One region of the Microbispora sp. NBC_01389 genome, then DNA from elsewhere that is predicted to be linked to it. Evidence: riboswitches for the same ligand, from Rfam matches in the RefSeq annotation. Region 1 holds a riboswitch; the other holds the start of a gene.
What was found. A riboswitch is a leader RNA that binds a small molecule or an ion and turns the genes downstream of it on or off. The one in region 1 is predicted to bind thiamine pyrophosphate.
Positions count from the first base shown of each region.

Region 1 (14,564 bases):
GTGTTCGCCGTCCGGGAGCCCGGCGGGCACTACCACGTGCCGCTGCTGCTGAGCCCCTTCGCCTACTCGACCTATCGGGGGAGCTAGCCGTGGCCGTTCTGGGACCCAACAGGTATGGCAAGGCCGAGACGAGGGTCGTACGGGTGACCCGGCACGGCGACGCCCACCGGATCAAGGACCTCACGGTGAGCACGGCGTTGTCGGGCGACATGGCCGAGGTGCACCTGAGCGGGGACAACTCCGCCGTCCTGCCCACCGACTCGCAGAAGAACACCGTCTTCGCGTTCGCCAAGAAGCACGGCGTCGGGGCGATCGAGGACTTCGCGCTGCTGCTGGCGCGGCACTTCGTGGGCTCCCAGCCCGCGATCCACCACGCCAGGGTCGCCGTCGAGGAGCACGCCTGGGAGCGCAACGGCGCGTTCGGGCACTCGTTCGTCCGCTCCGGGCGGGAGGTGCGTACCTGCGTGGCGCATCACGACGGAACCCGGTCGTGGGTGGTCTCCGGGCTGCGCGACCTCGTCGTGCTCAACACGACCGGGTCGGAGTTCTGGGGGTTCGCGAAGGACGAGTACACGACGCTGCCGGAGACCCGCGACCGCGTCCTCGCCACCGCCGTCGACGTGGCATGGCGGCACGCGGACGCCGAGCCCCCTCAGGATTGGGACAAGAGCTACGAGAAGACCCGGGCGGCCCTGCTCACGGCCTTCGCCGACACCTACAGCCTGTCCCTGCAGCAGACGTTGTACGCCATGGGCACGCGCGTGCTGGCCGAGTGCCCGGGGATCTGCGAGGTGCGGCTGTCGCTGCCGAACAGGCACCACTTCCCGGTCGACCTCGCGCCCTTCGGGCTGCCCAACGACGGGGAGGTCTTCTTCGCCGCCGACCGGCCGTACGGGCTGATCGAGGGGACCGTGCTGCGCGAGGACGCGCCCGGCGCCGGTCCGGCCTGGGAGTAGCCGATGGACTTCCTGCGCCCGCGCACCTGGGCCGAGGCCCTGGACCTGAAGGCCGCACGCCCCGAGGCCACCCCGATCCAGGGCGGCACCGACGTCATGGTGGAGATCAACCTCGACAGGGGCCGCCCCGCCGCCCTGCTCGATCTCACCCCGATCCCCGAGCTGCGGGAGTGGTCGCGGGAGGGGGACGTGATCCGCCTCGGCGCCGGGGTGACCTACGCGCGGCTGATCGGGGAACTGGGGGCATGCCTGCCCGGCCTGGCCCAGGCGTCCCGCACGGTCGGGTCGCCGCAGATCCGCAACCGGGGCACGGTCGCGGGCAACCTCGGCGCGGCCTCGCCCGCGGGCGACAGCCATCCGCCGCTGCTGGCCTGCGACGCGGTCGTGGAGGCCGAGTCGGTGCGCGGCGCCCGGCTGATCCCGATCGGTGAGTTCTACACCGGGGTCAAGCGCAACGCGCTGGCGCCCGACGAACTGATCCGCGCCGTGCGGGTCCCGGTGGCGCGCGGGCCGCAGTACTTCTCCAAGATCGGCACCAGGAACGCCATGGTGATCGCGGTGTGCTCGTTCTCGATCGCCCTGCACGCGGCGGAGCGGCGGGTGGGCACCGGCGTCGGCTCGGCCGCACCGACGCCCCGCCGGGCCGTCGCCGCCGGGGAGTTCGCGGCCGCGCGGCTCGACTGGCAGGGGCGCTCGCCGCTCGATCCCGGCGTGGCCCGCCGCTTCGGCGAACTCGTCGCCGGCGCCGCCGCCCCGATCGACGACGTGCGCGGCCGCGCCGCCTACCGCACACACGCGCTGGCCGTGCTGGCCCGCCGCGCGCTCGGCTGGGCCTGGGCCGACTTCAGGGCCGGCACCAGGGCCGATTCCGGGCGCGATTCCGGGCGCGATTCCGGCGGCGGTTCGGGGGCCGGTGACGACAGGGGGAGCGCATGAGAGTGAACCTCACCGTGAACGGCCGCGCGACGGCGGCCGACGACGTGTGGGAGGGCGAGAGCCTGCTCTACGTCCTGCGTGAGCGGCTCGGCCTCCCGGGGGCCAAGAACGCCTGCGAGCAGGGGGAGTGCGGCTCCTGCACGGTCTACCTCGACGGCACGCCGGTCTGCGCGTGCCTGGTCGCCGCCGGCCAGGCGGAGGGGCGCGAGGTCGTCACGGTCGAGGGCCTGTCCCGCGGCGGCACCCCGTTCCCCGACGCCGGACCCGCGCACGGCGACGTTTCCGGGGAGGGGCTGCACGAGGTCCAGCGGGCGTTCCTCGACGCCGGGGCGGTGCAGTGCGGTTTCTGCACACCCGGTCTCGTCGTCCAGGCCCACGCGCTGCTGGCCGAGGCGGACGGCGTGCCGCCGGACGCCGACATCCGGGAGGCGCTGGCCGGCAACCTGTGCCGCTGCACCGGATACGAGAAGATCCTCGACGCGGTCCGCCTCGCCGCCACCCGCCTCCGGCCACCGCCGTGAGCCGGCCCTCGGCCGCACACCGACCGGCCGCCGCCCGCCTCCGTCCCGCCTGAGCAGGGAGTCTTCGTTGCGTGATCCCGCGCCACGGCGAGTGGTCGTCGAGAACGCCCACATCGTGCCCGTCAGGGGGGAGGAGATCCCCTCCGGCCACCTTGTGATCGAGGGCGACCGGATCGCCGCGGTCGGCCCCGGCCCCGCGCCGTACGCGCCGGGGGAGGCCGAGCGGATCGACGGCTCCGGCTGCCTGGCCACCCCGGGCCTGGTCAACACCCACCACCACCTCTACCAGTGGGCGGCCCAGGGCGTGACGCCCGACGGCACCCTGTTCGAATGGCTGGTCGCGAGCTACCGGCTGTGGGCGCGGATGGACGCCGAGGTCGTGTCGGGCGCCGCGACGGCCGGGCTGGCCTGGCTCGCCCTGTCGGGCTGCACGACCTCGACCGACCATCACTACATCTTCCCCAAGGGGCGGGGCGACCTGTTCGAGGCGGAGATCGAGGCCGCCCGCGCGGTCGGGCTGCGCTTCCATCCCTGCCGGGGGTCCATGGACCGGGGGACCTCGCGCGGCGGGCTGCCCCCGGACGAGGTCGTGGAGGACATCGACGAGATCCTCGGGGCGACCGAGGAAGCGGTCCGGAAATATCATGACCCGTCCTTCGGGTCGATGCTGCGCGTCGCCGTCGCCCCCTGCTCGCCGTTCTCGGTCAGCGGCGAGCTCATGACCCGCTCGGCGGAGCTCGCCCGCTCCCTCGGCGTACGGCTGCACACGCACGGCGCGGAGACGGCGGACGAGGATGAGCACTGCGTGGAGCAGTTCGGCGTGCTTCCGGTCGACTACCTCGACCGGCTCGGCTGGCTCGGCCCCGACGTGTGGCTGGCCCACTGCGTGCACCTCACCGACAAGGACGTGCGGCGCTTCGCCGAGACCGGCACCGGGGTCGCGCACTGCCCGTCCTCCAACGGCCGTCTCGGCGCCGGCATCGCGCGGATCAGCGACCTGCTCGCGGCGGGCGCGCCGGTCGGGCTCGGCGTCGACGGCCCCGCCTCCAGCGAGATGACCCCGCTGGCCGGGGAGATCCGGATGGCCATGCTCATGCAGCGGGCGAGGTACGGCCCGCGCGCGCTCACCGCCCGCCAGGCCCTGGAGACGGCCACCCTCGGCGGGGCCCGCTGCCTCGGCCGGGAGGCCGAGATCGGGTCGCTGGAGCCCGGCAAGCTCGCCGACGTCGCGCTGTGGCGCCTCGGCGGCTTCCACGCCGCGATCGACGACCCTGTCGTCGCGTTCGCCTACGGCGCCACCCCGCCGCTCGCCCGGTTGCTCGTTGGCGGCCGGACCGTGGTGGACGGCGGCGAACTGCGCACCGTGCCGGGCGAGGCCGCCGCACGGGCGGGAGCCGACGCGCACCGCCGCTTGCGCACCGGGGATCATTTCTGAGACGTTCGCAGACGGACTATCGGAAGGCCAGGCATGACAGCGCACACGGCATGGCACGCGGCATGACAGGGCACGCGGCATGACAGGGCACGTCGTCATCGCGCCGGACAAGTTCCGGGGGTCGCTCACCTCTCCGGAGGTCGCCGCGCACGTGGCCGCCGGGCTGGGCGACGTCCCCGTCGTGCCGCTGCCGGTCGCCGACGGAGGAGACGGCACGGTCGACGCGGTCGTGGCGAGCGGGTTCACCCGGGTCGAGACGGAGGTGACCGGCCCGGACGGCACGCCGGTCCCGGCGGCCTACGCCGTGCGGGACGAGCCGGGCGGCCGGGTCGCCGTGATCGAGCTGGCCGAGGCGTCCGGCCTGCGGCGGCTCCCGCGGGGCGTCGCCGCGCCGCTGACCGCCACCAGCCGCGGCGCCGGCGAGCTCGTCGCCCACGCCGTACGGCACGGCGCGGCGCGGATCGTGCTCGGCCTCGGCGGCAGCGCCTGCACCGACGGCGGCGCGGGCATGGCCCAGGCCCTCGGCGTACGGCTGCTCGACGCCGGGGGGAACGAGCTTCCGCCCGGCGGGGCGGCGCTGCGCGACCTGCACGCGATCGACGCCTCCGACCGGCTGCGCGGGTTCGAGGTCGTGGTCGCGAGCGACGTGGACAACCCGCTGCTCGGCCCGTACGGCGCGGCGGCGGTGTACGGCCCGCAGAAGGGCGCGAGCCCGGGCGACGTCGCCGTGCTGGAGGCCGGGCTGGCCCGGCTGGCGGCCGTCGCCGCGCACACCCACGGCCTGCAGGGTGCGGCCGAGCACGACGGCCCCGTCGGAGCGATGGGCGTGGCCGGGCGGGAAGGGGCGGGCGCGGCCGGCGGGGTCGGCTTCGGCGCGCTGGTCTTCCTCGGCGCCGAGATCCGGCCGGGCATCGGCTACCTGCTCGACCTGGTCGACTTCGACCGGCACGTGGCGGGCGCCCGGCTGGTGATCACGGGTGAGGGCGCGATCGACGAGCAGACCCTGCGCGGCAAGGCGCCCGTGGGCGTCGCGGCGGCGGCGGCCGGCCACGGCGTGCCGGTCGTGGCCGTCTGCGGCCGCCGCGCGGTCGGCGACGACGAACTGAGGAAGGCGGGAATCGAGGCGGCGTACGCGCTGACCGACATCGAGCCCGACGTCGCGAGGTGCGTGGCCGAGGCCGGGCCGCTGCTCGAACGGCTGGCCCGGCGGATCGCGGCCGAGCACCTCACCAGGCGGTAGGCACCGGCGCGAAACCAGGACGGGAGGCGCCCGGATCGCGGGAGGAGCGGTGGGTTCTTTGCAGGATCACGCGGGGGAAGAGGACGTCTCACCCGGCGGCGGCCGGCGATGCGACCTGGTGGTGCGGTCGCGGCGGGTCGTGACCCCGGAGGGGGAGCGGGCGCTCGCCGTCGCCGTGCGCGGGGGCCTGATCGAGGCCCTCCGGCCCTACGACGACCCGCCCGGCGCCGCCGAGCACGTCGACCTCGGCGACCTGCCGCTGCTCCCCGGGCTGGTCGACTCCCACGTGCACGTCAACGAGCCCGGCCGCACCCACTGGGAGGGCTTCGCGACCGCCACCGCGGCGGCGGCGGCCGGGGGCGTCACCACAATCGTCGACATGCCGCTGAACTCGCTGCCGCCGACCCTGGACGTCGCCTCTCTGGAGGTCAAGCGGAAGGCCGCCGAGGGGCGGTGTCACGTGGACGTCGGCTTCTGGGGCGGCGCGGTCCCGGGGAACCTCCCCGACCTGCGCCCCCTGCACGAGGCCGGGGTCATGGGCGTCAAGTGCTTCCTGTCCCCCTCCGGAGTCGAGGAGTTCCCCGAGCTCGACCACGACGGGCTGCGGGCCGCGCTCGCGGAGGTGGCGAGCTTCGGCGGCCTGCTGATCGCGCACGCCGAGGACCCGGCGCTGCTGTCCGAGCCCGGTGGCCCGGCGTACGACGACTTCCTCAGGTCGCGCCCGCAGGAGGCCGAGCGGCGGGCCGTGGAGCGGTTGATCGCGCTGGCCGCCGAGACGGGCGCCAGGGCGCACATCGTGCACGTGTCGGCCGCCGCCTGTCTCGGGCCGCTGCGGGAGGCGCGGGCGGCCGGGGTGCGCGTCAGCGCCGAGACGTGCCCCCACTACCTGACCCTGGCGGCCGAACAGGTCACCGGCCCGGCGTACAAGTGCTGCCCGCCGATCCGGGAGGCGGCCAACCGCGACGCGCTGTGGGAGGGGCTCGCCGAGGGGGTGCTGATGGGGATCGTCTCCGACCACTCCCCGTCGACGCCCGACCTCAAGGTGGCCGACTTCGCCGAGGCGTGGGGCGGGATCTCCTCGCTCCAGGTCGGCCTGCCCGCCGTGTGGACCGCCGCCCGCGCCCGCGGGTACGGCCTGGCCGACGTGGTCCGCTGGATGGCCGAGGGCCCCGCCCGCCTCGCGGGCCTGCCGTACAAGGGGGCGATCAGGCCGGGCAACGACGCCGACCTGGTGGCCTTCGACCCCGACGCCGAGTTCACGGTCGACGTGGCGGCGCTGCACCACCGCAACCCCGTGTCGCCCTACCACGGGCGGCGCCTCTCCGGCGTCGTCCGCACCACCTGGCTGCGCGGCGCGCCCACCGGCCTCGCCACTCCCGGCGGACGCCTGCTGACCAGAGGAGCGCGGTGAACGCCTTCACCCGTCTGCCCGACCTCGCCCTCCGCACGTACGGCGGGTCGGTCGTGGCGGCCAGCGACGAGTCGTTCGCCGAGCGGGAGGCCCTCATCAGGCCAGGACCGGCAGAGTTCCGGCCGCACACCTTCGGCGCGAAGGGCCAGGTCTACGACGGCTGGGAGACGCGCCGGCGGCGCGAGGCGGGCCACGACTGGGCGATCGTCCGCCTCGGCATGCCGGGGGTCGTCCGGGGCGTCGTCGTCGACACCGCGTGGTTCCGCGGCAACTACCCGCCGTACGCCTCGGTGGAGGCGTGCGCGGCGGAGGGGCACCCGGCGCCGGAGGAGCTGGACGGCTGGGTGGAGATCGTGCCGAAGAGCCCGCTCGGGGGCGACGCGGCCCACGAGTTCGCGGTCACCGATCCCCGCCGGTTCACGCACGTCCGGCTGAACATCTTCCCCGACGGCGGCGTCGCGCGGCTGCGGGTGCACGGCCGGGTCGTGCCCGACCCGGCGTTCCTGCGCGGGCTGACCGTCGACCTCGCCGCGCTGGAGAACGGCGGGCTCGTCACCGCGTGCTCCGACGAGTTCTACTCCTCGCCGGACAACGTCCTCGCGCCCGGCCTCGCCCGCAACCAGGCCGAGGGCTGGGAGACGGCCCGGCGGCGCGACGGCGGCAACGACTGGCTCGTCGTCGCCCTCGCCGGGCCCGGCCGGATCGCCGTGGCCGAGATCGACACCACCCACCTGAAGTTCAACGCCCCCGGCTGGGCCTCCCTGATGGGCGCCGACACCGGCCACGCCGCGCCGACACCGCCGGCCCTGGACACCGGCCAGGCACCCCTGGACGACGGCCGAGCGCTCCCGCCGGAGGACGACGCCGGTCGAGCGCCGCTGCCGGACGACGCCGCCTGGTTCCCGCTGCTGCCGAAGACCCGGCTCCAACCGGACACCCGCCACCGCTTCCGGCTCGACGACGACCGCCGCGTCACCCACGTCCGCCTCGACATCTTCCCCGACGGCGGCCTCGCCCGCCTCCGCCTCCCCGGCACCCTCCTCCTCTGACTACCCGAACCGGTGGAATCGCTGCGTACCGAGCATGTCGCGAAGTAGGGTGGCAGGACGATTTCGAAGGGTAGCGAAACGAGTACGACTCGTTCTGCTACACTGGGACCATTACTCCCCGCCGTCCTCCGGGACTGGCGGGGCTTTTTCATGTGGGAGACGACCTCGTGGCCGAACGTGTCGCGGTTTTCCTGGACTTTCAGAACGTCCATCTGAGCGGGCACGGTCTCTTCGAGAGTTACGGTGTGCCGCCATATAGATGCGTGCCCGATCCCGCCGGGATCGCCGACCTGATCGGTCAACGGAGGTCGCGCGCGAGTGAGGTGACGGCGGTGCGGGTCTACCGAGGCCGTCCTGATCCCAACTATCAGCCATTACCGGCAGCAGCAAACGATGCTCAGGCGGCGCGGTGGACACACGACCGCCGCGTCCAGGTGATTCGACGGCAACTCAACTACCGTGGCTGGACGGATGGGACGCCTCCGCAGGAGAAGGGCATCGACGTCGCCCTGGCCGTCGATCTCATCCACCTGGCGCTGCGGAGGCAGTACGACGCTCTGGTGCTGTTCTCGAGTGACACCGGCCTTCTCCCGGCGGTGGAGACGATCAAGGGGTTGCGACTCGGGCACATCGAGGTGGCCTGCTGGTCCGGGTTCAAGCCTCTCCGGATCAAAGGCACCAATCTTCCCTACTGCCACTTCCTGAACAAGGACGACTGGGCAGCGGTCACTGAGGACTGGACTGACCGCATCTGAGAGGCGATGGCCAAGGACCGTACAGATTTCGTGCCGCATACCGAAACCGGCGGTGAGAAGGCCGTCGCCGAAGCGCGACAACGCAACCAGGAGCACATAGACGACCACCGGCGCGCGGAGAGTTACGACGGCGGGCGGGTGGGGGTCAGTGCCAGATCGTGATGGTGCTGCCCTGGGGTTGCTGGCCGAGGGGGTTCTCGCCGACGACCCGCTGGGTGCCGACCAGCTCGCGGACCCTGACCCTGAAGCCGGCCGTCTTCAGCTCGGACACCGCGTCCCGCACCGCCTTGAACCGCACGTCGGGCACGTTCACGAAGTCGGGCGCCGCCTGCGAGGGGTCGGTCTCCCACGGCCAGTGGAAGCCCTGGTCCGGGCCGCGTGACACGGTCAGGTGGACGGTCGCCCCGGCCGCCGTCTCCGCGCCGCCCGAGGGGTCCTGCGCGATCACGGTGCCCGGTGGGGCGTCGTCCACCGTCTCGTCGATCTGGACGTTGAAGCCCTTGTCGCGCAGGAACTTCTCCGCCTGGTCGCGCATCATCTGCGTGACGTCCGGCATCAGCAGCCCGGCGCTGACCACGAAGTTGACCGCGCCGCCCTTCCTGACGCGCTTGCCCACCAGCGGGTTCGTACGGATGACCTGGTCACGCGGGATCGTCTCGCTCGCGCTCCGGCTGACCCGTCCGGGGGTCAGCCCGGCCTCGGCGATCTTGGCCCGGGCGTCCGCCAGGCTGAGGCCCTCTACCTTCGGCACCGGGATCGTCTCCGGGCCGGCCGACGGGATCAGCTTGAGCACCGCTCCCTTGACCGCCTCGGCGCCCGGCCCGGGCTCGGTGTTCAGGACGACGTCCTTGGGGACCTTGTCGTCGAACACCGGCTTGAGGACCTGCACCTCGAATCCGCGGTTCTGCGCCTCCTGCCGGGCGACCGTCAGGGGCTTGTTCACCAGGTCGGGCACCTTCGTGTAGCGGCCCTCGGAGAACCACCAGCCCGTGAAGGCGACGCCCGCGAGCATGACGAGGGCCAGTGCGGCGAGGAACCAGACCGGTCGTGGTCGTGCCCTGCGGGTCCCGCGGCGCCCTCCCGCCTCCGTGGGGCCGGTCACGACGCCGGTCAGCAGGTCCGCACGCGGCTGGATCACCGTCTGGCCGAGCTGCGCGTGCCCGGCTGTGCCGGACGCGGGGGTCGCGCCCGCCGGGGCCACGGGCGCGCGGTGCGTCCCCGTGCCGGCGCCGCTGTGCGCGCCCGTCGGGGAGCCCACCGCGGAGCCCACTACCGAGCCCGGGCGGGTGTGGCCGCCGGTGTGCCCGGTCCTCGGCAGCGTACGGTGGATCTCGACGGCGGCGACCAGCATGGCGGTCGCGTCCGCCGGGCGCCGGGCGGGGTCCTTGTCGGTGGCGGCGGTGACGAGCGCGTCGATCTGCGGCGGGATGCCGGGCACGACCGAGGACGGCGCGGGCACGGTCTCGTGCACGTGCCGGTAGGCGATCGACATCGGCGTCTCACCGGCGTACGGCGGCTGCCCGGTGAGCAGCTCGAACAGCATGATCCCGACGGCGTACACGTCGCTGCGCGCGTCGGCGAGGCCGGTCGTGACCTGCTCGGGCGACATGTAGCCGATCGTGCCGATCATCATGCCGGTCTTGGTCTGGTTGGTGGCCTCGATCGCCCGGGCCAGGCCGAAGTCCACGACCTTCACCCGGCCGTCGTCGGCGAGCAGCACGTTCTCGGGCTTGACGTCCCGGTGGATCAGCCCCGCCTGGTGGGCCGCGCCGAGGGCGGCGAGCACCGGGATGACCATCTCCAGGGCCTCGCGCGCCGGGAGGCGGCCACGCCGGCGCAGGATGTCGCGCAGCGTCCTGCCGGGGACGTACTCCATCGACAGGTAGACGTTCGCCCCGTCGGTGCCTTGGTCGAAGACCTGCACGATGTTCGGGTGCGAGAGGCTCGCCACCGACTTGGCCTCGCCGATGAACCGCTGGACGAACTGCGGGTCCTCGGCCAGCGAACGGTGCATCACCTTGACGGCGACCGTGCGGTCGAGCCGGATGTCCAGAGCCAGATAGACGGAGGCCATGCCGCCCCGGGCGATCCGGGACTCGACGCGGTAGCGCCCGTCGAGCTGCTGCCCCACGAGCGGATCGGTTAGCGTCGTGTCCACCCGCCCGAGTTTACGGGTGATTTGCCGTCGGGCGTGTTCCCGAATCCCAAACCGAGACCTGTCCGGATCCCTTTCGCAGGACCCGGAAAGCCGTCCCTCATGCGAAAACCGGCCTTACCCGGCGTCCGATTCGGAAACGCGCCGCTCACGCGGAGCGGACGGGCGAGGACGCCTCGGCGTAACGGCGGCGGGGGATGCGCCCGGACAGGCGGGCGAGCCGTCCGGCCGTGACCGCCTGCCGCATGGCGGCGGCCATGAGGCCGGGCCGGTGCGCCCGCGTCACGGCGCTGGCGAGCAGCACGGCGTCGCAGCCCAGCTCCATCGCGAGGGCCGCGTCGCTGGCCGTGCCGATCCCCGCGTCGAGGATGACCGGCACCGCGGCCGCCTCGGCGATCAGCTCGATGCTGTGCGGGTTGCGGATGCCGAGGCCCGAGCCGATCGGGGCGCCGAGCGGCATCACCGCCGCGCATCCGGCGTCCTCCAGCCGGCGCGCCAGCGCGGGGTCGTCGCCGATGTACGGCAGCACGACGAAGCCGTCGGCCACCAGCCGTTCCGCCGCGTCGAAGGTCTCGATCGGATCGGGCAGCAGGGTCCGTTCGTCGGCGATGACCTCCAGCTTCACCCAGTTCGTCTCCAGCGCCTCACGGGCCAGCCGGGCGGTCAGCACGGCCTCGCCGGCCGTGAAGCAGCCGGCCGTGTTCGGCAGCACCCTGATGTCCCGCGCCCGCAGCAGGTCGAGCACCGAGCCGCGGGCGGCCGGGTCCAGCCTGCGCATCGCGACGGTCGTCAGCTCGGTGCCGGACGCCTCCAGCGCCTGGTCGAGCACCTCCAGCGACGGCGCGCCGCCGGTCCCCATGATCAGCCGCGAGGCGAACTTCTCCCCGCCGAGCACGAAGACGTCGCCGGAGGCGTCCTGTTCCGTCATTCCCGTCATCCTCCCTGCACCGCGGTGAGCACCTCGACGCCGTCGCCGTCCTCCACCCGTGTGGAGTCCCAGGCGCCGCGGCTCACCACCTCGCCGTTGACCGCCGCCGCGACGCCCGACGTGAGCGCCGTGAGGGTCCGTACGGCGTCGCCCACCGTCGCCCCCTCCGGCAGCTCGGCCGGGCCTCCGTTGATCGTGACCTTCATGTGCGGAATCTCCCTGGGTCGCAGGACAGGGCGGCCTCCGGCACCGCGCCGCCGGTGAGGAGCGCGGCGACGGCCTCGGCGGTGATCGGGGACAGCAGCACGCCGCTCCGGCCGTGCCCGGTCGCCGCGAGGACGCCGGGGGGCCCGGCGAGGCCGATGAGCGGAAGGTTGTCCGGGGTCCCGGGGCGGAAGCCGACGGCCGTCTCGGCCAGTTCGAGCTCGGTGAGGCCGGGCACCAGCTCGCGGGCGTCGCGCAGCAGCTCGTACACCCCGCCGACGGTGACCCGCGCGTCGTACCCCAGCTCCTCGGAGGTGGCGCCCAGGACGATCTCCCCGTCGCCCCGGGGGACGAGGTAGGCGGGGGAGCCGTGCACCAGTCCCCGCACGCACCGGGTGAGGAACCCCCGGGGGCCCCGCAGCCGGAGGATCTGCCCCTTGACCGGCCGTACGGGCAGGCCGGGGAGCAGGGCGGCCGACCACGATCCGGCGGCCACCACGACCCGGCCGGCCGGGACGGTCCCGCCGGACGCCAGCCGCACCGACGGGGAGCCCCGCCCGGGGACGACGACCTCGGCGGCGCGTTCGGCCACCAGCGTGCCGCCCGCCTTCTCGAACGCGGTCAGCAGCGCGCGGACGAGCCTGCGGGGGTCGACCCAGGCGTCGTCGCGGGCCAGCAGGCCGCCGCGCACCGCGGGGGAGAGCATCGGCTCGAAGGAGCGGCACTCACGCCCGGTCAGCCGTTCGACCCGCAGGCCGAGCGTGCGCTCGAAGGCCGCGAGGTCGTCGAGGAGGGCCATGTCGTCCGCGCCGCGGGCGACCTCCAGCGTGCCCTCGGCGCGGTAGTCGAGGCCGGTGCCGGACTCGTCCTCCAGCTCCGCCCGGAACGCCGGCCAGGCGGCCAGCGACGCCAGCCCGAGCCGCAGCAGCGGCTCCTCCGTGTAGGTCACCTCGCTGACCGGTGCGAGCATCCCGGCGGCGGCGTGGGTGGCGCCGCTTCCCGGCGCGGGGTCCACCACGGCGACGGACAGTCCGCGCCGGGCCGTACGCCAGGCGGCGGCGAGGCCCGCCACGCCACCGCCCACGATCACGACGTCGTGGCCGGGCTCGCTCCCGGAGGGCCGTGTGGAGGACACCGCGCTCCCTTCGCCGGCATGACCCGGATCAGGTGGTGGGCGGTCGAGAGCCGTACGCTCTCCTCTCAGCCCGGTCCGCCGGGCTCCCGCGCGTCTTACGCCCCACAGCGTAGTACGTGGCGGATACCGGCGGATCGCCCGGTTCGGCGCTCGCGCGGGCGGGCGTGACGCGGCTCACAATCGGGGCTGCCCGAGATGTGCGCGCTCCTTGCCCAACTCGTTATGGGGAGCCGGTTGGCCAGGTCCCCTGTTGACAATCTATGGTCAAGGCGTGGATCACGTCGTGGTGGTGGGTGCCGGCCTGGCCGGCGTGCGAAGCATCGAGGCGCTGAGGTCCCGGGGGTTCACCGGGCGCATCACGCTCATCGGCGAGGAACACCATCGCCCCTATGACCGCCCGCCGCTCTCGAAGACGGTGCTGCTCGGCGACGCCGACTCCACCGTGGTCGACTCCGATCTCGACGCCATGGACGTGCGGCTGTGCCTCGGCACGGCCGCCAAGGGACTGCGGGACGGCGTGCTGGAGACGACCGAGGGAGAGCTGGAGTACGACGGCCTGGTCATCGCCACCGGAGCGACCCCGGTCCGGCTGCGGGGCGAGGGCCACCAGCATGTGCTGCGCACGATCGACGACGCGCTCGCGCTGCGCGAGCGGCTGGTGCCCGGCGCCCGCGTGGCCGTCGTCGGCGCCGGCTGGATCGGCGCCGAGGTCGCGACCGCGGCGGCCAAAGCGGGGTGCGCGGTGACCGTGGTGGAGGCGGGGGAGAGCCCGCTCGCCGCCGCGGTCGGCCCGGCGGTCGGCTGCCACACGATCGGCTGGTACGCCCGGGCCGGCGTCGAGCTGCGCCTCGGCGCGATGGTCGGGACGGTGGACGCCGACGGGCTCACGCTCATGTCCGGCGCGCGGGTGCCCGCCGACGTGGTGGTCTCCGGCGTCGGGGTGCGCCCCTCGGTCGACTGGCTCAAGGGCTCGGCCGTACGGCTCGACGACGGCGTGGTCGTCGACGAGCACCTGCGCACGTCGCTGCCGAACGTGGTCGCGGTGGGCGACTGCGCCAACTGGTGGTCGCGCAGGTTCGGCACCCGGCTGCGGGTCGAGCACTGGGACACCGCGCTCCAGGCCCCCGACACGGCCGCCGCCACGCTGCTGGGCGATGAGGCGGTCTACGACCCCGTGCCGTACTTCTGGTCGGAGCAGTTCGATCACATGCTGCAGTTCGCCGGACACCCGACCCCGGACGACCGGGTGCTGCTGCGCGGCGACCCGCGGGCCGACGGGAAGTGGGCGGTGTGCTGGCTGACCCCGGAGGACCGGCTCGCCGCGGTGTTCACCGTGGACCGGCCGCGCGACGTGGTGCAGGGCCGCCGCCTGGTGGAGGCCGGCCGGAGGCTCGACCCCCGGCGGGTGGCCGATCCGGCCGTGCCGCTCCGCGACTGCATTATGACGTAGTCGAGGTGTTTCCCGGAGGCTCGCATGTGGTAATGGTGGTTCCGTGACGCTTACTGTTGCGCAGATAGACCGGGAGACCGACCAGCTCGTCGGGGAGTGGCTCCCACTTCCGCAGGCCGCCGAGAAGCTGGGGCTCAGCATCGGCCGCACCAAGCAACTCCTGAAGGACAAGAAGCTCGTCGGCGTCCGGCGGGGCGGCGGCCAGCCGCAGATCCCGTCGGTGTTCGTCGCCCACGGTGAGGTGCTCAAGGGCCTGCCCGGCACGCTCACCGTCCTCTCCGACGCCGGGTACGACGAGGTGGAGTCGATCCGCTGGTTGTTCACCCCCGACGACTCGCTGCCGGGGGCGCCGATCGACGCGATCGTCAAGGGCCGGCACACCGAGGTCA
Region 1 covers NZ_CP109552.1:4,675,700-4,690,263, forward strand. Annotated here, with positions in the region: gene uraH (hydroxyisourate hydrolase) at 1-87, shown strand, start outside; gene pucL (factor-independent urate hydroxylase) at 90-956, shown strand; gene OG344_RS21160 (FAD binding domain-containing protein) at 960-1,892, shown strand; gene OG344_RS21165 ((2Fe-2S)-binding protein) at 1,889-2,413, shown strand; gene OG344_RS21170 (8-oxoguanine deaminase) at 2,481-3,848, shown strand; gene OG344_RS21175 (glycerate kinase) at 3,928-5,088, shown strand; gene allB (allantoinase AllB) at 5,147-6,499, shown strand; gene alc (allantoicase) at 6,496-7,548, shown strand; gene OG344_RS21190 (NYN domain-containing protein) at 7,716-8,303, shown strand; gene OG344_RS21195 (hypothetical protein) at 8,310-8,465, shown strand; gene pknB (Stk1 family PASTA domain-containing Ser/Thr kinase) at 8,449-10,461, opposite strand; gene OG344_RS21205 (thiazole synthase) at 10,607-11,395, opposite strand; gene thiS (sulfur carrier protein ThiS) at 11,392-11,592, opposite strand; gene thiO (glycine oxidase ThiO) at 11,589-12,725, opposite strand; TPP riboswitch at 12,714-12,825, opposite strand; gene OG344_RS21220 (NAD(P)/FAD-dependent oxidoreductase) at 12,997-14,175, shown strand; gene OG344_RS21225 (Rv2175c family DNA-binding protein) at 14,219-14,564, shown strand, end outside.

Region 2 (14,564 bases), 2.5 Mb from region 1:
CCCGCCTGACCCTCCGGGGGGCTCTGGGTGGACCCGGGCGAGCCGAAGAGCACAGCGCGAAGAAGACGGCGGTGGCAGGCGGCGAACCGGTGGAGGGCGCTCAGCCGACCTCGCGCAGAATGCGGGTTTCGGACAGACCCTGATGTCCGTTACGGTCCGGGGTCGCGACCAGGACGACGGCCCACACGGTGGTGATCTCCGCCTCGTGCCGGACCCCCCAGCGCTCGGCGAGATACTCCACGATGCCCAGCCCCCGGCCGCCCAGCGACGACAGCGTGGGACGGCCCGCCCGCGGCTCGGTGTAGGCGCCGCCGTCGCTCACCGCCACCTCGACCTGCCTGTCGGAGCAGTACCAGGCCACCCTGAGCTGTCCGGACGGGAGAGGGTGGGCGTGCCGCAGGGCGTTGCTGAGCAGTTCGCTCAAGATGAGCACCACGTCGTCGACGGCGGTCGCGAGCAGCCCCGCCCCCTGTAGTTCGGCGCTGAGGCGCTGACGTGCGACGGCGACGCTCGACGGTGCGTACGGCAGCATCACGACGCTCGACGCACTCACCTCCCCGATTCCCCGTTTCCCCTTGTACAGCGTTTCCCCTTGTACAGCGTTTCCCCTTGCACAGCCCAGTACGACCGAAATGCCCCGTCACATCAGCCGGGAAACCGTGCCCCGGATCACAGCTTGTGCACATTGGACATTGAACTCCTCCCCGGCCTGAAGGCCGGAGATTCTCCCGTCGTGTCGCGGTCAGGCGGCGTGCGGGGGTTGACGCTTCGCGGACCGGGCAGTCCCGAGGTCTCCACGTCCTGACACCGCAGTTCCTGCGGCGTTGCGTATGTTGATCGCGGCGTTGGTGTCGGCATGCCCGGCCCACCCGCACGCGGGATTGACACAGTCGTACCTGATCTTGTCCCGGGCCGCCGGGTCACGGTGGCCGCACCGGTGGCAGGTCTGCGACGTGCCCGCGGCGGGAACCTTCACCACCAGCCCGCCGCGATCACGGGTTTTGTACTCCAGCAGGGTGACCGTGCGGCCCCACGCCTGCCCGGTGATGGCGCGGTTCAGCCCGGCCTTCTGCCGCACGTTCCGGCCGGGGCGCTCGATCGTGCCCGTGGCGGAGCGGACCATGTTCGTGATCGTCAGGTCTTCCACCACGACCACGCCGAAGGTGCGCGCGAGTTCGGTGGTGGAGCGGGCACTTCTGGGTGCGGCTGCCCCCTTGCCGCAAGCATGGGCAACACACCGCTCACGGTCCTCAAGCACACCATCTCCCTGGACGTGAACCCGCTCTCCTCGCCCTGGTCAGCCGGGTGCGCCCGGCCGGCCCAGCGCGTTTTCGAGCGGCTCACGAGCGCTCCGATACGCTGCCTCCACGCGATGAACAGAAAGTTGGGCGCCCATGTCCACCGAGGACCTCGAAGCCCTGCTCCGCGTGACCACGCCGGGCTACGTCGGCCTGGCCCCGCCCGAGGTGGCGTTCGGCACCATGGACACGCAGGTCGGCCGCCTGGTCCTCGCGGTGACCGCGCGCGGCGTGCTGGCCTGCGCCTACGAGGACGAGCACGCGGTCTTCGCCCGGGTGACCCGCGCCGTCGGCTCGTTCATCGGGCCCGACCCGCGCCGCCTCGATCCGCTGCGCCGCGAGCTCGACGCGTACTTCGCCGGCAGGCTGCGCACCTTCTCGCTCTCCGTGGACCCGCGCCTGGTCACCGGCTTCTCCCGCACCGTGATCCAGCTGATGCCCGGCGTGCCGTACGGAGGCGTGACCACCTACCAGGAGATGGCCGAGCGGATCGGGCGGCCACAGGCGCCGCGCGCGGTGGCGAACGCGCTGGCCGGCAACCCGCTCTGCCTGCTCCTGCCCTGCCATCGGGCCGTGGAGGGCCCGGACTCGCTCGGCGGGTACGCCGGCGGCAAGGCGGCGAAGGAACACCTGCTCCGCCTGGAAGGCGCCCTCTGACCACCCGGACTCCGACCGGTGCCATCAGGGCTTTTAGAAGATCACAAGTAAATCTTTAGGCGCGCTCGGCAGGCTGCTTCCGCGTCGGCACACCGGACTTGTCCCGCCGCGGCTCTCCGGCCGTGGGCGGGTTCTCCGGCATGCCGCCGTTCCGAATGAAAGGTGGTGAAAAGCATGTCTGTTCGCATCGACGACCTCAACGGGGACGCCGAGCTGCCGGAGGACTTCCTGGACGACATCGTCGGCGGGTTGCCGCCGCTGCAGGGCCCCGAATGCGCCTGGGTGTCCTCCTCCCTCGGAGGCGGGCGCGGCGACCCGATGGACGTCCGCATCTGACGGTCGAACCAGCACGGAGGCGTGACCGGGCGCCCGGTCACGCCGCCCCCTCGACGGGAAAAGTACGTTGATCTTGATTCTCAGCGCCGCGGACGACGCGTCGGTCGAGATGGTCGTCCCGCATCTGCGTGAACGCGGGGCGGACTTCCTGTGGTGGGATCCGGGCGACTACCCGGCCGAGAGCCGGATCACCTCCCGGCTCACGGGCGAGGGCTGGCGCCACAGCCTGCGGACCGGCGGCATGACGTACGACACGTCCCAGTTCAGTGCCGTCTGGAACCGCCGTCCCTCTCCGTCCCGGGCGCCGGACTCGGTGTCCGACGACGACCACCGGCGATACGTCGAGAAAATCGCGCAGATCCTGCTGTACGGCTGGGAGGACACCCTCGACGCCCGGTGGTTCCCCGGCCGGACCATCGACGTCATCCGGCTGCAGAACAAGCTGCTCAACCTCGCCGCCGCGACCCGGCTCGGCTTCGCCACGCCGGAGACGCTCGTCACCAACGACGCCGAGGAGCTGATTCCGTTCTGGGAGGAGGCGGGCGGCGAGCTGATCGCCAAGCAGGTGGAGTACGTCCCGTTCCACATCGGCGGCGAGGAGCACGTCTTCTACACCACGCCGGTCACCCGGCGGCACCTCACCCATCGGGACCGGCTCGGCGCCTCCCCGGTGATCCTCCAGCCGTACGTGGACAAGGCGGTTGAGCTGCGGATCACGGTCGTGGGAGACCGGGTGTTCGCCGCCGAGATCCACTCTCAGGGGTCGCGGACGACCCGGTACGACTACCGCCACTACGAGCGCAGCTTCTCGACGTACGGAATCCATCGGCTGCCCGAGGACGTGGAGCGCCGTTGCCTGGCGCTGACCGCCTCACTCGGCCTGCCGTACGGCTGCATCGACGTGATCCTCACCCCCGACGGTCGATACGTGTACCTGGAGATCAACCCCACCGGACAGTGGGGCTGGATCGAGTCGGCCACCGGCCTGCCCATCTCCGCGGCGATCGCCGACTGGCTCGTCGCCGCCGAACCCGGCCCCCGCCCCACGACCACGATGGAAAGCGAATGACCGTTCCTACCGAGGAGACCTCCTTCTCCGGCGTCCTGGCCGGGGCCGTGGAGCTGCTGCGGAGCCTGCCGCGTACGCGTGACGGCGTGGCGGCGGCCCGGCGCGCGGCCGAGCGCTGGCGGGCGGACCACCCGGACGTGCGGGCCCAGCTCGTGACCGACGTACGGCCCGGCAGCCCCGTGGTGGACTACGACCTGGTGCTCGGCCATCCGGGCGGCGGAACCGTGGCGCTGACCGCCCCGGCCGACGACGGCGTCCCCTGGACGGTGGACCACTCCACCCACTGGGCCTCGGGCAGGGTGCTTACCGTCGACGGCCGGGAGCTGCTGGTCCAGAACGTGCTGCTGACGCTGCGCGCCCGGGCCGAGCGGGATCCGTCCGTGCAGGAGGAGCTGGTCGACCACTGCGTCCTGGAGGAGCTGATCGCGCGTGAGCCCGGGCCGACCCGGGAGGAGCTGCAGGAGGCGTCGGACGCCTACCGGCTGCGGCGCGGGCTGCGCACCCGCGAGCGGATGCTGCGCTGGCTCGGCGAGGTCGGGCTCACCCGGGAGGCCTACGACAACCACATCCACGGGCTCGCCCTGAAGCGGCGGGTGCGGGCGCGGCTGGAACGGGAGACCGCGCGGGAGTACCTGGAGCGCCACCCCGAGGAGTTCGACCAAGTCTGGGCGGTATGGGCTACGGGGAGCGCGGAACGGCTGGCGGGCCTCGCCGCGTCGCGGGAACCGTTGGCGGCTCTCGGCGTGGCCGTGCTGTCGCGGGGCGACCTCGGTGTGACGGCCTCGGTCCGGGTCGCCCGCGAACTGCCGGAACCGCTCCGGGACGCCGCGGCCGGCGAGGTCGTGGGACCGGCGTCGTACGGCGCCGGGCACCTGTTCGGGGTCGTACGCGAACGGCGGCCGGCGGACGTCGACGACCCGGCGACGCTGGCCGCGGCGGGACGGGCGGGCTTCGCCGCGTTCATGGCGGCGCGCCGCGCGGCGGCCGAGATCACCTGGCACTGGCTCTGAGCGGCTCAAGGCAACGCCGATGACCGAGTCGTGCCCGGCGCCCGGGCCGGATCCCGACCGCACCCGGCCCAGGTCCCCGCGGCCCTCCGCCGGGACCTGGGAGAATCCCGGGGCGGACCGGCCGCCGAGCCCTCCGCACGAGCCGGGCCTCCCCGCCCCCGGACAGGAGCGCGGCGTCTTCCGGGAGGAGGCGCTGCGGCGGCACGCCCTACGCGGCCGGGAGCCGAGCGTGCCGATCGCGCTCCGGGGGCCGTCCTTCTTGCTGTTGTGGATCACGGTGGCCGTGCTGGCGGTCGCGGGAACGGTCGTGTCGGTGCTGGTGTCGGAGGCGGCCCGGTGAGGCGTGTCCCGGTGGTGCTGCAGAACACGCCCACCGAGTGCGGCACCGCGTGCCTGGCCATGGTGTTGTCGCATCACGGCCACCGCGTCACGCTGACCGAGCTGTCGGAACACCTCGGTGTCGGCCGTGACGGGCTGAGCGCCCGCGCGCTCCTGCAGGGCGCCCGTGAGCATGGTCTGAAGGCGCGAGGGTTCTCGCTCGATCCCGATGACCTGGCCCGGGTGCCGCTTCCGGCCGTCGCGCACTGGGAGTTCAACCACTTCGTGGTGGTCGAGCGGTGGTCGGTCGACCGGGTGGACATCGTCGATCCCGGGCAGGGGCGGCGACGGCTGACCCAGGTGGAGTTCTCCGCCGCCTTCACCGGGGTGCTGCTGGCCTTCGAGCCGGGGGAGGGGTTCCGGCGCGGGTCGTCGTCGCTGGCGAGCGCGTGGCGGCGGGAGTTCGTGCGCACGTTGCTGCGGCGGCGGCGCGGCCTGCTCGTGCAGGTCATCGCGGCCTCGCTGCTGCTGCAGCTGCTCGGGCTGGCCATGCCGCTGCTGACCGAGCTGCTGCTCGACACGGTCATCCCGCGCGGCGCCTCCGGCCTGCTGCCCCTGCTCGGCGTGGGCGTGCTGCTCGCGGGGGCCGCCCAGCTCGTCCTGGCCTACCTGCGCGCGGCTCTGCTGGTGGCGGTTCGCGCCCGCGCCGACCGGGAGCTCACCGAGGGGGTGGTCGCCCACCTCGTGGCCCTGCCGTACCGCTACTTCACCCGGCGCGGCACCGGCGACCTGGTGACCCGGGCGACCAGCGTCACGACGCTGCGCGAACTGCTCACCGGCCAGATCGTCACCGCGCTCCTGGACGGGCCGCTCGCCGTCGGCTACCTGGCGCTGGTCTACCTGCGCGATCCCGTCTTCGGCGTGGCGCTGACCGGCGTGGTCGCGCTGCAGTCGGCGCTGCTCGCGGCCACGTCCCGCCGCGTGCACCGGCTGGCACAGCAGGAGCTCGCGGCGCTGTCAGCCTCGCAGAGCAGCCTCATCCAGACGATCAGCGGGATCGAGACGCTCAAGGCGTCGGGCGCGGAACACAGGGCGATGGAGCAGTGGTCGTCCCACTTCTCCCGCCAACTCGACGCGGACGTGCGCAGCGGGCTCACCCACGGCCTGCTGGAGGCCGCGCTGTCCGCGATCCGCGTGATCACACCGCTCGGGCTGCTGTGGCTCGGCGCCTGGCGGGTGCTGGACGGGCGGCTCAGCACGGGCGCCCTGATCGCGCTCAACGCCGTCGCGCTGGCCGCGCTCACCCCGCTCGCCTCGCTGATGACCAGCCTGCAGAGCCTCCAGCAGGCGGGCGCGCACTTCGACCGGCTGACCGACATCCTCGCCTCCGCACCCGAGCCGAGCCAGGGCATCGAGGTGCTGCGCCTGCGCGGCGAGATCGAGCTACGGAACGTCGGCTTCCGGCACGACCCGCGCGGCCCGTGGACCGTGCGGGGCGTGTCGGTGGCGATCCGCCCGGGGCAGAAGGTCGCCCTGGTGGGAGCATCCGGCTCGGGCAAGAGCACGCTGGCCCGGCTCCTGCTGGCGCTGCACATCCCGGTCGAGGGCGAGATCCGCTACGACGGCGTCCCCGCCGCCGAGCTGAACCTGAGCACGCTGCGCCGCCAGTTCGGGGTGGTCACCCAGGATGTGGCCCTGTTCAACGGCTCCATCCGGGACAACATCGCGCTCAACCACCCCGACGCGCCGCTGGAGCGGATCACGCAGGCCGCCGCGCTGGCGGCTCTGCACGACGAGATCACGGCCATGCGCATGGGATACGAGACCATGCTGACCGACGGCGGCGGGCTGTCCGGCGGCCAGCGGCAGCGCCTGGCCCTGGCCCGCGCCGTGCTGGCCCGGCCCAAGGTGCTGCTGCTGGACGAGGCCACCAGCAACCTCGACAGCGCCACCGAGGCCGCCGTCGAGGCCAACCTGGCCTGGCTCCCCCAGACCCGGATCGTCATCGCCCACCGGCTGAGCACGGTCAGGGACGCCGACCTCATCCTCGTCCTCGACTCCGGACGTATCGTGCAACGCGGCACCCACGACCAGCTGATGGCCCAGGGCGGCGCGTACGCCGCGCTCGTCGCGGCCGACCTGCGCCGGCGATAGCCCTCAGCGGGCCCGGTGTGATCGACCGGCCGCGGTGACGGCGCGGTCCCTCCACAGAGTGAGACCCGCCCCGCCGGCCAGCCGCGCGAGCCTGGCGTGGTGCCGCGCCGCGGCGGCGTCGTCCCCCATGGCCGAGGCGAGCATCGCCAGGAACCAGTCCACCGGCCCCAGGAAGGCGATGGCGGCTCCGACGGAGATCCGTCCCTTGTAGGGCAGCAGGGCGGAGTACGTGGCCGCACAGGCATGCGCGTCGCCGACCGCCGCCTGCGCGGCGCCCTGGAGACAGGTGAAGGTCAGCCACGACCAGTCGCGCGGCGCCTGCCGCCAGCCGTCGGCGGCCAGGTCGCACGCCTCTTTCCGCTCGCCCTGTGCTTCAGTTCCACTCTGTGCTTCCGTTCCACCCTGGCCGCACCGCAGGAGCACGCGAAGCGCCTGGTCCCCGCAGGGGTTGGCGCCGGCGACCGCGTCGATCAGGGGCTCCGCCTCGCCAACCGTCCCCCTGCCGTAGGCGAGGAGGATGCGGCCCAGGGACACGACGGATCCCGCGTACCACATGCCGATGCGTTCGGCCTGCCGGTCGAGGTCGGCGTAGAGGGCCTCCGCGTCGTCGTACCGTCCGCAGAGCGTGAGCCGCCCCGCCCGCCACATCGTGTGCTGGAAGCGCGGCCAGGGCAGCGGCATGCGGGCCAGCATGGCGTCGCACCGGGCGGCCGCCTCGTCCGCTCCCGCGACGTCGAACACCTCCATGCGACGGTAGGTCCACATCATCTGCGCGAGCAGCTCGAACTCCGGCGTCCTGGTCTTCCGGCTCAGGTCTTCCAGTTCCCCGGCGATCTCCCGTGCCTCCTCGCTGTAGATCACGCTGGGGATCGACAGGTATCGGGCGTTCAACGCACGCATCAGCAGATGCGGGTCGCCGAGACCACGGGCCATCTCGACCGCCTGCGCGGAGTGGACGTGGCAGCGCGCGTCGTCCGACCCGTCGTACAACTCCTGGGCCATTCCGCCGAGCAGCCGCGCCCGCTCGGGGGCGGCGGCCTCGGGCATGGCGTCCAACGCGCGCTCGAACCGGCGCACGAGCTGAAGTTCGACCTCCTCGTACGGATTGCGCAGGTTCCAGATCGAGGGCGCGTCCAGCACGGTGAGCGCCCGGGCGAGCAGGACGGGCCCGTCGGGACCCGCCCCCCGGTCGGCCACCCGTATCGCCCGCGCCCGCACGCTTCTGGCAGCCAGGGCGTCGCCGGCGTCGAGCAGGGCGCGGGCCTGCCGCAGCAGCAGCTCGACGTGGTCGGCCGGATCGCCGGCCGCGGCCCCGTGCGCCTCGACCGCACGGCCCCACCAGGTGGCCGCCTCCTCGTAGGCCAGGCGGAGACCCGACTGCTCCGCCATCGCGGCGGCCCAGCGCGCCGCCTCCGCGTACGCCGCGGGCCCGGCCTGGACCGCGTGATGGGCGATGACGGCCACGTCGGCACCGGGCCGGTCGACGAGAGCGTCCATCACCTGCCGGTGGATGACGGCCCTGCGCAGCGGCGGGATCTCCCGCAGGAGGGTCTCCCGCACCAGGTCGTGGGCGAAGCCCATCCGGTGCCCGACGGCGACGACCAGACCGGCCCGCACGGCCTGGTCCAGCAGGTCGTACACGGGCGCCGCCCGCGCCTCGCCCACGATGCCGGGATCGAACTCCCCGCCGATCACCGCGGCGATCCCGAGCACCTCGGCGACCCGCGGGTCCAGCGCCGCCAGCCGCTGGTGGATCAGGCCGGCGACCGCGTCGGGAACCGTCTCCAGCGGGCGGCCCTGCGCCAGCAGCCGGGCCGTCTCACGTACGAAGAACGGGTTGCCGCCGGTGCGCCGGGCCAGCAGGTGAGCGGTCCGCTCGTCGACCTCCGCGCCCACGGTCACGGCGATGGCCCGGATGGCCGGGGTTTCGAGGCCCGCGAGCCGGATGCGGAGCAGGTTGTATCGGGCGAATCCGCCGAGCACGTCGTCGAGCGGATCGGCCTGGGCGGTGTCCCGGAACGCGGTCACCAGCGTGAGCGGGACCTGCTCCGCCGACTCGCCGGCGAGCGCCGTCACATCGCGCAGCAGTCCCAGGGTCGCCGGGTCGGCCCACTGGAGGTCGTCCAGAATGATCATAACCGGCCGGTCCCGCGCGGCGGCGCAGAGCCAGTCGGCGACGGCCTGATGACGCCGCTGACGCGCCCGCTGTGCCGATTCCTGTGCCGATCCCTGCGCCGGCCTCTGCGGGACCTCCTCGTCGAGGAGCCCGGCCAGCGCCTCGGGGTCGGGAGCCGGATGGACGCGCTCCAGCGACCTCAGGACCCGGATCCACGGCCGCAGCGGCAGTGCGCTTCCGAGATCGTGACAGCTCCCCCAGAGGGTCAGGTGTCCCCTCTCCGCGCACCGGTCCCTGAACTCCTTCAGCAGCCAGGTCTTGCCGATGCCCGGTTCCCCGGTCACCGTGATCGTGCTCATCCCGCCGCCGAGCGTCGACTCCATCTCCGCGAGCTGCCGGTCGCGCCCGTGCGGCGAGTGCGCCTTCCCGGAGTCCGGCCGAGCGGGCGTGAGCACGGCGGGCTCACCGGGAACGGTGCCCGACCGTACGGTGAGAGCGGTGAGAGACGGAGCCTGCCGCAGGATGTCCTGCTCCAGCGCCCGCAACCGCGGGCCCGGATCGAGCCCGAGCTGATCGGCGATGAGGGTCCTGGCGCGCCGCAGCGTCGCCAGCGCGTCCGCCTGGCGGCCGGCCCTGTAGTGCGCGAGGGCCAGCAGCCACCACAGCCGCTCTCGTAGCGGATGCTCCGCGGTCTCGGCCTCCACGTCCTGGATCACCGCCTCGGGCCGGCCCAGGTCGAGCTGTGTCTGTGCGCGGCGCTCGACGGCGACCAGGCGCAGCTCCTGGAGGCGGTTCACCTCCGTGACTGCCCACAGCTCGCCCGCGAAATCGGCGTACGGCAGGCCGCGCCAGAGCCCCAGCGCCTCGTCGAGCAGCGCGAGCGCCCGTGCGGGCGGCCTGCCTTCCGCGTCGGCGACGAGCCCGCCGAACCGCAGGGCGTCGACGTCCGAGGTGGCGAGCAGATAGCCGGGGCGTTTCGCGACGAGGAGCCGGGGAGGGGTGCGCGGCGCCCGCTGCGGTTCGAGGACACGACGCAGGTTCGACACGTAGACGTGGATCGACTCGAGTGCGGTCGCCGGCGGCGTGCCGTTATAGAGATCCTCGATCAACGTGTCCGTGGAGACGACCGCGCCCGCGGCGAGCACCAGCCGGGCCAGGACAGCCCGCGGCCGCGGGCCTCCGACGCCGACCGGCACCTCGCCGTCCCGGACTTCGAAAGGACCCAGAACCCCGAATTCCACTGCCCCCACGGCCTCTCTGATGGTGGAGGCCGGCGCGGGCCTTCCGTGGGCGGCAGTTTAGAGGCGTCGTCCTGCACCTCACTTGCACGTAAGTGCGAAGCCGACCGGGTCTACCGGGGCGACGACCGCAGGCGGCGGGCCGGGAGGGACAGCGCCGCCGTCGCCAGCGCGGCGACGAGGAACGCGGCGAGCGCGGCGTTCATCCACGGCTGGTGGACGAACCCGACAGCGCCGCGGACGTCGGCCCAGAGGCCGTCCCACCAGGCCACGGTCGGGGTGACCGCCACGATCCAGTACGCCGCGAACCCGAGGACCCACGGCGCGACCATGAGCCACCGCGAGGGGGCGTCCTCGGCCGTGTTCCACCGGGAGGCTCCGCCGAGCAGGAAGTAGTCGACCACGAGGACCGCGAACATCGGCACGAAGACCGCCCCGATCACGGTGAGGAACGCGCCGTAGGAGTTCACGTCGGCCAGCAGCGCGATCAGCGTGGTGAGGACGCCGATCACGATCGAGATCACCCGGCGGTCCCAGCGCGGCGCGAGGTTCTGGATGGACACGGTCGTCGAGTAGACGTTCGCGAACGACTGGTCGGCCTCGCGCAGCACCAGGACGCCGAAGAACAGGACCCCGAGCGGGGCGGCCACGAACGGGTCCCACACCTTGTCGGGGTCGTTGCCGACCAGCGCGAGCGCGGCGATGCCGAGGGCCAGGCAGGCGACCTGGGCGATCGTGTAACCGGCCACCACCCCGGTGAACGCCGCGCCGCTCGACCGCGAGTGCCGGGCGTAGTCGGCGGCCATCGGCACCCACGACACCGACAGCGCGATCACGTAGTCGACGGCCGGGGCGAAGGCGTCCCAGGAGCCGCCGCCCACGGAGGGCCCGCGCGCGAAGAGGGCGACCGACAGCCAGATCATCGCGACCACGACGCCCGCGGTGACGTAGCGGCGCAGCAGGCGCAGCGCGCCGAGCGGCCGGATCGTCAGCGCGATCGTCAGCGCCCCGGCCGCGACCGCCCACACCGCGTACGGCACCGCCGTCCCCGTGAGCGCCTGCGCGCCCTGCGCGATCACCCACAGCTCGAACGCGCCCCAGCCGAGCATCTGCACGATGTTCAGCACGGTCGGGACGTACGACAGGCGGGCCCCGAACAGGCCGCGCAGCAGCACCATCGCGGGCCGCCCGGTCCGCGCGCCGGGGATCGCCGCGAGGCCGACCATCGTGGTGCCGACGAGGCTGCCGATCACGGCGGCCAGCACCGCGGCGGTGAACGTCAGGGGCCTGCCGCCCAGGGGGTCGAGCAGGAACAGCGCCCCCGAGAAGCCGAGGAGGCTGACGCCGAGATTGGCCCAGAACGCCCCCTGGTCGAGCAGTCCGAGGGTCTTCGGGACATCCTCGTCCAGGGTGAGCGGAACCTCCGCATGCACGTCGTCGACGACGGCGGCCATCACACGCTCCCTACGCCGGCATTATCCGGACAGGTTCATGCGGTCGGCGGAACGAGTTCGATCCGCCCTCTCAGCCCGGTCACGCCCGAGCTCCCGCGGGTATTGTTGATGTCTTTGGGATTATGACACTACTTTGACCGTTTTCCTACGCGACGTAGGGGTCTCCTCCGAGCTCGCTCACCATCGGACGCCCGGCGGCGGCCCAGGACCGCATGCCGCCGTCCACGTTGACGGCCTCCCGGCCGATGTGGTTGAGCCACATGGCGGCGTGCGCCGACCTCCCGCCGACTCGGCAGACGACGTAGACCGGCCGGTCCGGCGGCAGCTCGTCCACCCGCGCCTGCAGCTCGCCGAGCGGGATGTGCACGGCGCCCGGGGCGTGTCCCGCCCGCCACTCCTCGTTCTCGCGGACGTCCAGCAGGTACGCGCCCTCGGGCAGGGCGTCGGGGGCGATTTCCGGCAATGTCATGCGCCCATTCTGGCGGCACACCACCGATGCGCGGGCCCGTGCCGGGAGCTGTGACCCACGGTGATCCACGGACGCTCACAGGCGGAGCGGCGCCACGAGGGCCGGAGCTCCTCGCGGACCTACTTCAGCAGACGCGACAGCCGCCGGTCGGCCAGCTGTTTGCCGCCCGTCTGGCAGGCCGGGCAGTACTGCAGCGACGAGTCGGCGAACGCCACCTCCCGGATCGTGTCGCCGCACACCTCGCAGGGCTCACCGGTGCGGCCGTGCACGCGCAGGCCCGACTTCTTCTCCGACTTGAGGTCCTTGGCCGCCAGGCCGCGCGCCCGCTCGGCCGCGTCCCGGAGGGTGCTCACGATCGCGTCGTGCAGGTCGGCGATCTGGCCGTCGGTCAGCGTCCCGGCGACCTTGAACGGGGACATCCGCGCGACGTGCAGCACCTCGTCGGAGTAGGCGTTGCCGATCCCGGCGATCACCTTCTGGTCGCGCAGCAGGCCCTTGATCTGGGCCCGGCTCCCGCCCACGATCGTCTTGAGCAGGTCGGGCGTGAAGTCCTCGGCGAGCGGGTCGGGCCCGAGCGCGGCCACCCCGGGGACGTCTCGGGGATCCCGCACCACATAGACGGCGAGGCGCTTCTGCGTGCCCGCCTCGGTCAGCTCGAACCCGGGGGCGCGGCCGTCCTCGCCGGGCGACAGCCGTACGCGGACCGCGAGCGGGCCCTTCCCGGGCCGCACCGGCCGCGCGCCCGTGAGGTCGTCGCGCCAGCGCAGCCAGCCGCCGCGCGCCAGGTGCGTGACGAGGTGCAGGCCGTCGCAGTCGAGGTCGAGGAACTTGCCGTGCCTGGCCACGGCGGTGATCGGCAGTCCGCCGAGCGAGGTGACGGGCGGGTCGACGGTCTTGAGCGCCTGGAAGGCGGTCACGTCGACCCCGATGATCGCGTGGCCGAGGGCGTGCTCGCGGAGGAACCCGGCGAGCGCCTCGACCTCGGGCAGCTCCGGCATGTCCCCACAGTAACCGCAGCCGTCAGGGCACGTCCCAGAACGCGAGCTCGTGCTCCATGCCGCGGACGAACAGCTCCCGGGCGCGCGCCGGGTCCGGGGCCGCCTCGTCGATCATCTCGCCGATCCGGGCGGCGAGCGCGGCGAAGCCGGGGTCGGCATAGGTGTCCACCCACGCCCGGTAGCGCGGCTCGGCGGGCGGGTCCGCCGCGAGCAGCCGCCCGAGCGTCGAGTAGCCCCACATGCAGGGGTAGAGCGCCGCCAGCCCCTCGCCGTAGCAGGCCGCCGTCTCCAGCAGGAAGGACGTGTACGCCGCGCAGGCCGGGCCCTTCACCGCGCCGTCGAGGTCGGCGCCGAAGCCCGCGGCGAGCGACCGGTGCAGGTCGAGCTCCTCGTGCCAGGTCGCGTGCGCCAGGTCGACCAGGTCGCCGAGATGGCCGTCCGGCGCCTGCCAGGCCAGCCGGGAGAACACCCTGACGTAGTCGAGCAGGAACAGGTGGTCCTGCTCCAGCCACGACCGGAAGACCGGCTCGGGCAGGTCTCCCGCCGCGATGCCGCGTACGGTCGGGTGAGCGAGCTGGGCGTCGAGCATCGGCCGTCCGATGGCATGCAGGTCCGCTGATATCCCCATAAGTTCTCATTCTCGCGGTAAGGGACGAGTTAGGCTCGATGCCGTGACACTGACGATCGCCGAGGAAGTGCTGCTGCTGGCTTACCGGGAGGACACCGGAAAGCCGGTCATCGGATCCGTGGAGCTCGACGCCGCCCTGGCGGGAGCCGTGGTCGCCGAACTCGCCGTGAGCCGGCGCGTCGATTTCGACGACAAGAAGCTCGTGGTCACGGACGACGCGCCGCTGGGGGACGAGGAGCTGGACCAGGCGCTGGCCCGGATCTCCGGCGAGTCCCGGCGGCACAAGGCCGACTGGTGGGTGGGCAGGCTCCGCATGGGCGGGCTGCGCAAGCGGCTGCTGACCCGTCTCGCCGTACGCGGCGTGCTGAGCGAGCAGACCGGAAAGATCCTCGGGATCTTCCCCACCACCCGCTATCCGGAGCTCGACCCGAGCCATGAGCGGGCGGTGCGGGACCGCGTCCGGAACGTGCTGGCCGGGGCCCGGCCAGACGAACGGACGGCGGCGCTGATCGCGGTCGTCCACGCGGCGAAACTCGACCGCGAGGCGTTCCCGGACGCGCCCAAGGGCCGCGTCAAGGAGATCGCCCAGGGCGAGTGGGCCGGCGAGGCCGTACAGAAGACGATCGCGTCCGTGCACGCGGCCGTCATCGCGGCCACGACCGCGGCGACCACCGCCGCGACCATCACCTGACCCTCCGCTCGTCCCCCGCGCCGGGAACGGCACGGGGACGGCGAGGGACGGCACGGGGACGCGGGGGTCACTTCGTGATGACGTCCTTGGGGACCTGCTTGTCGGCGGCGAGCGCCTCGAACAGGCGC
Region 2 covers NZ_CP109552.1:2,145,968-2,160,531, reverse strand. Annotated here, with positions in the region: gene OG344_RS09660 (YidC/Oxa1 family membrane protein insertase) at 1-9, shown strand, start outside; gene OG344_RS09655 (ATP-binding protein) at 101-553, opposite strand; gene OG344_RS09650 (RNA-guided endonuclease InsQ/TnpB family protein) at 743-1,258, opposite strand; gene OG344_RS09645 (methylated-DNA--[protein]-cysteine S-methyltransferase) at 1,395-1,955, shown strand; gene OG344_RS09640 (hypothetical protein) at 2,130-2,291, shown strand; gene OG344_RS09635 (MvdC/MvdD family ATP grasp protein) at 2,359-3,360, shown strand; gene OG344_RS09630 (TIGR04500 family putative peptide maturation system protein) at 3,357-4,370, shown strand; gene OG344_RS09625 (hypothetical protein) at 4,390-4,710, shown strand; gene OG344_RS09620 (peptidase domain-containing ABC transporter) at 4,707-6,842, shown strand; gene OG344_RS09615 (BTAD domain-containing putative transcriptional regulator) at 6,846-10,208, opposite strand; gene OG344_RS09610 (purine-cytosine permease family protein) at 10,310-11,650, opposite strand; TPP riboswitch at 11,641-11,757, opposite strand; gene OG344_RS09605 (rhodanese-like domain-containing protein) at 11,796-12,119, opposite strand; gene OG344_RS09600 (Fpg/Nei family DNA glycosylase) at 12,239-13,117, opposite strand; gene OG344_RS09595 (TenA family protein) at 13,140-13,745, opposite strand; gene OG344_RS09590 (GPP34 family phosphoprotein) at 13,789-14,436, shown strand; gene OG344_RS09585 (LCP family protein) at 14,504-14,564, opposite strand, start outside.
Region 2: another riboswitch for thiamine pyrophosphate. It lies ahead of OG344_RS09610 (purine-cytosine permease family protein); the one in region 1 lies ahead of thiO (glycine oxidase ThiO).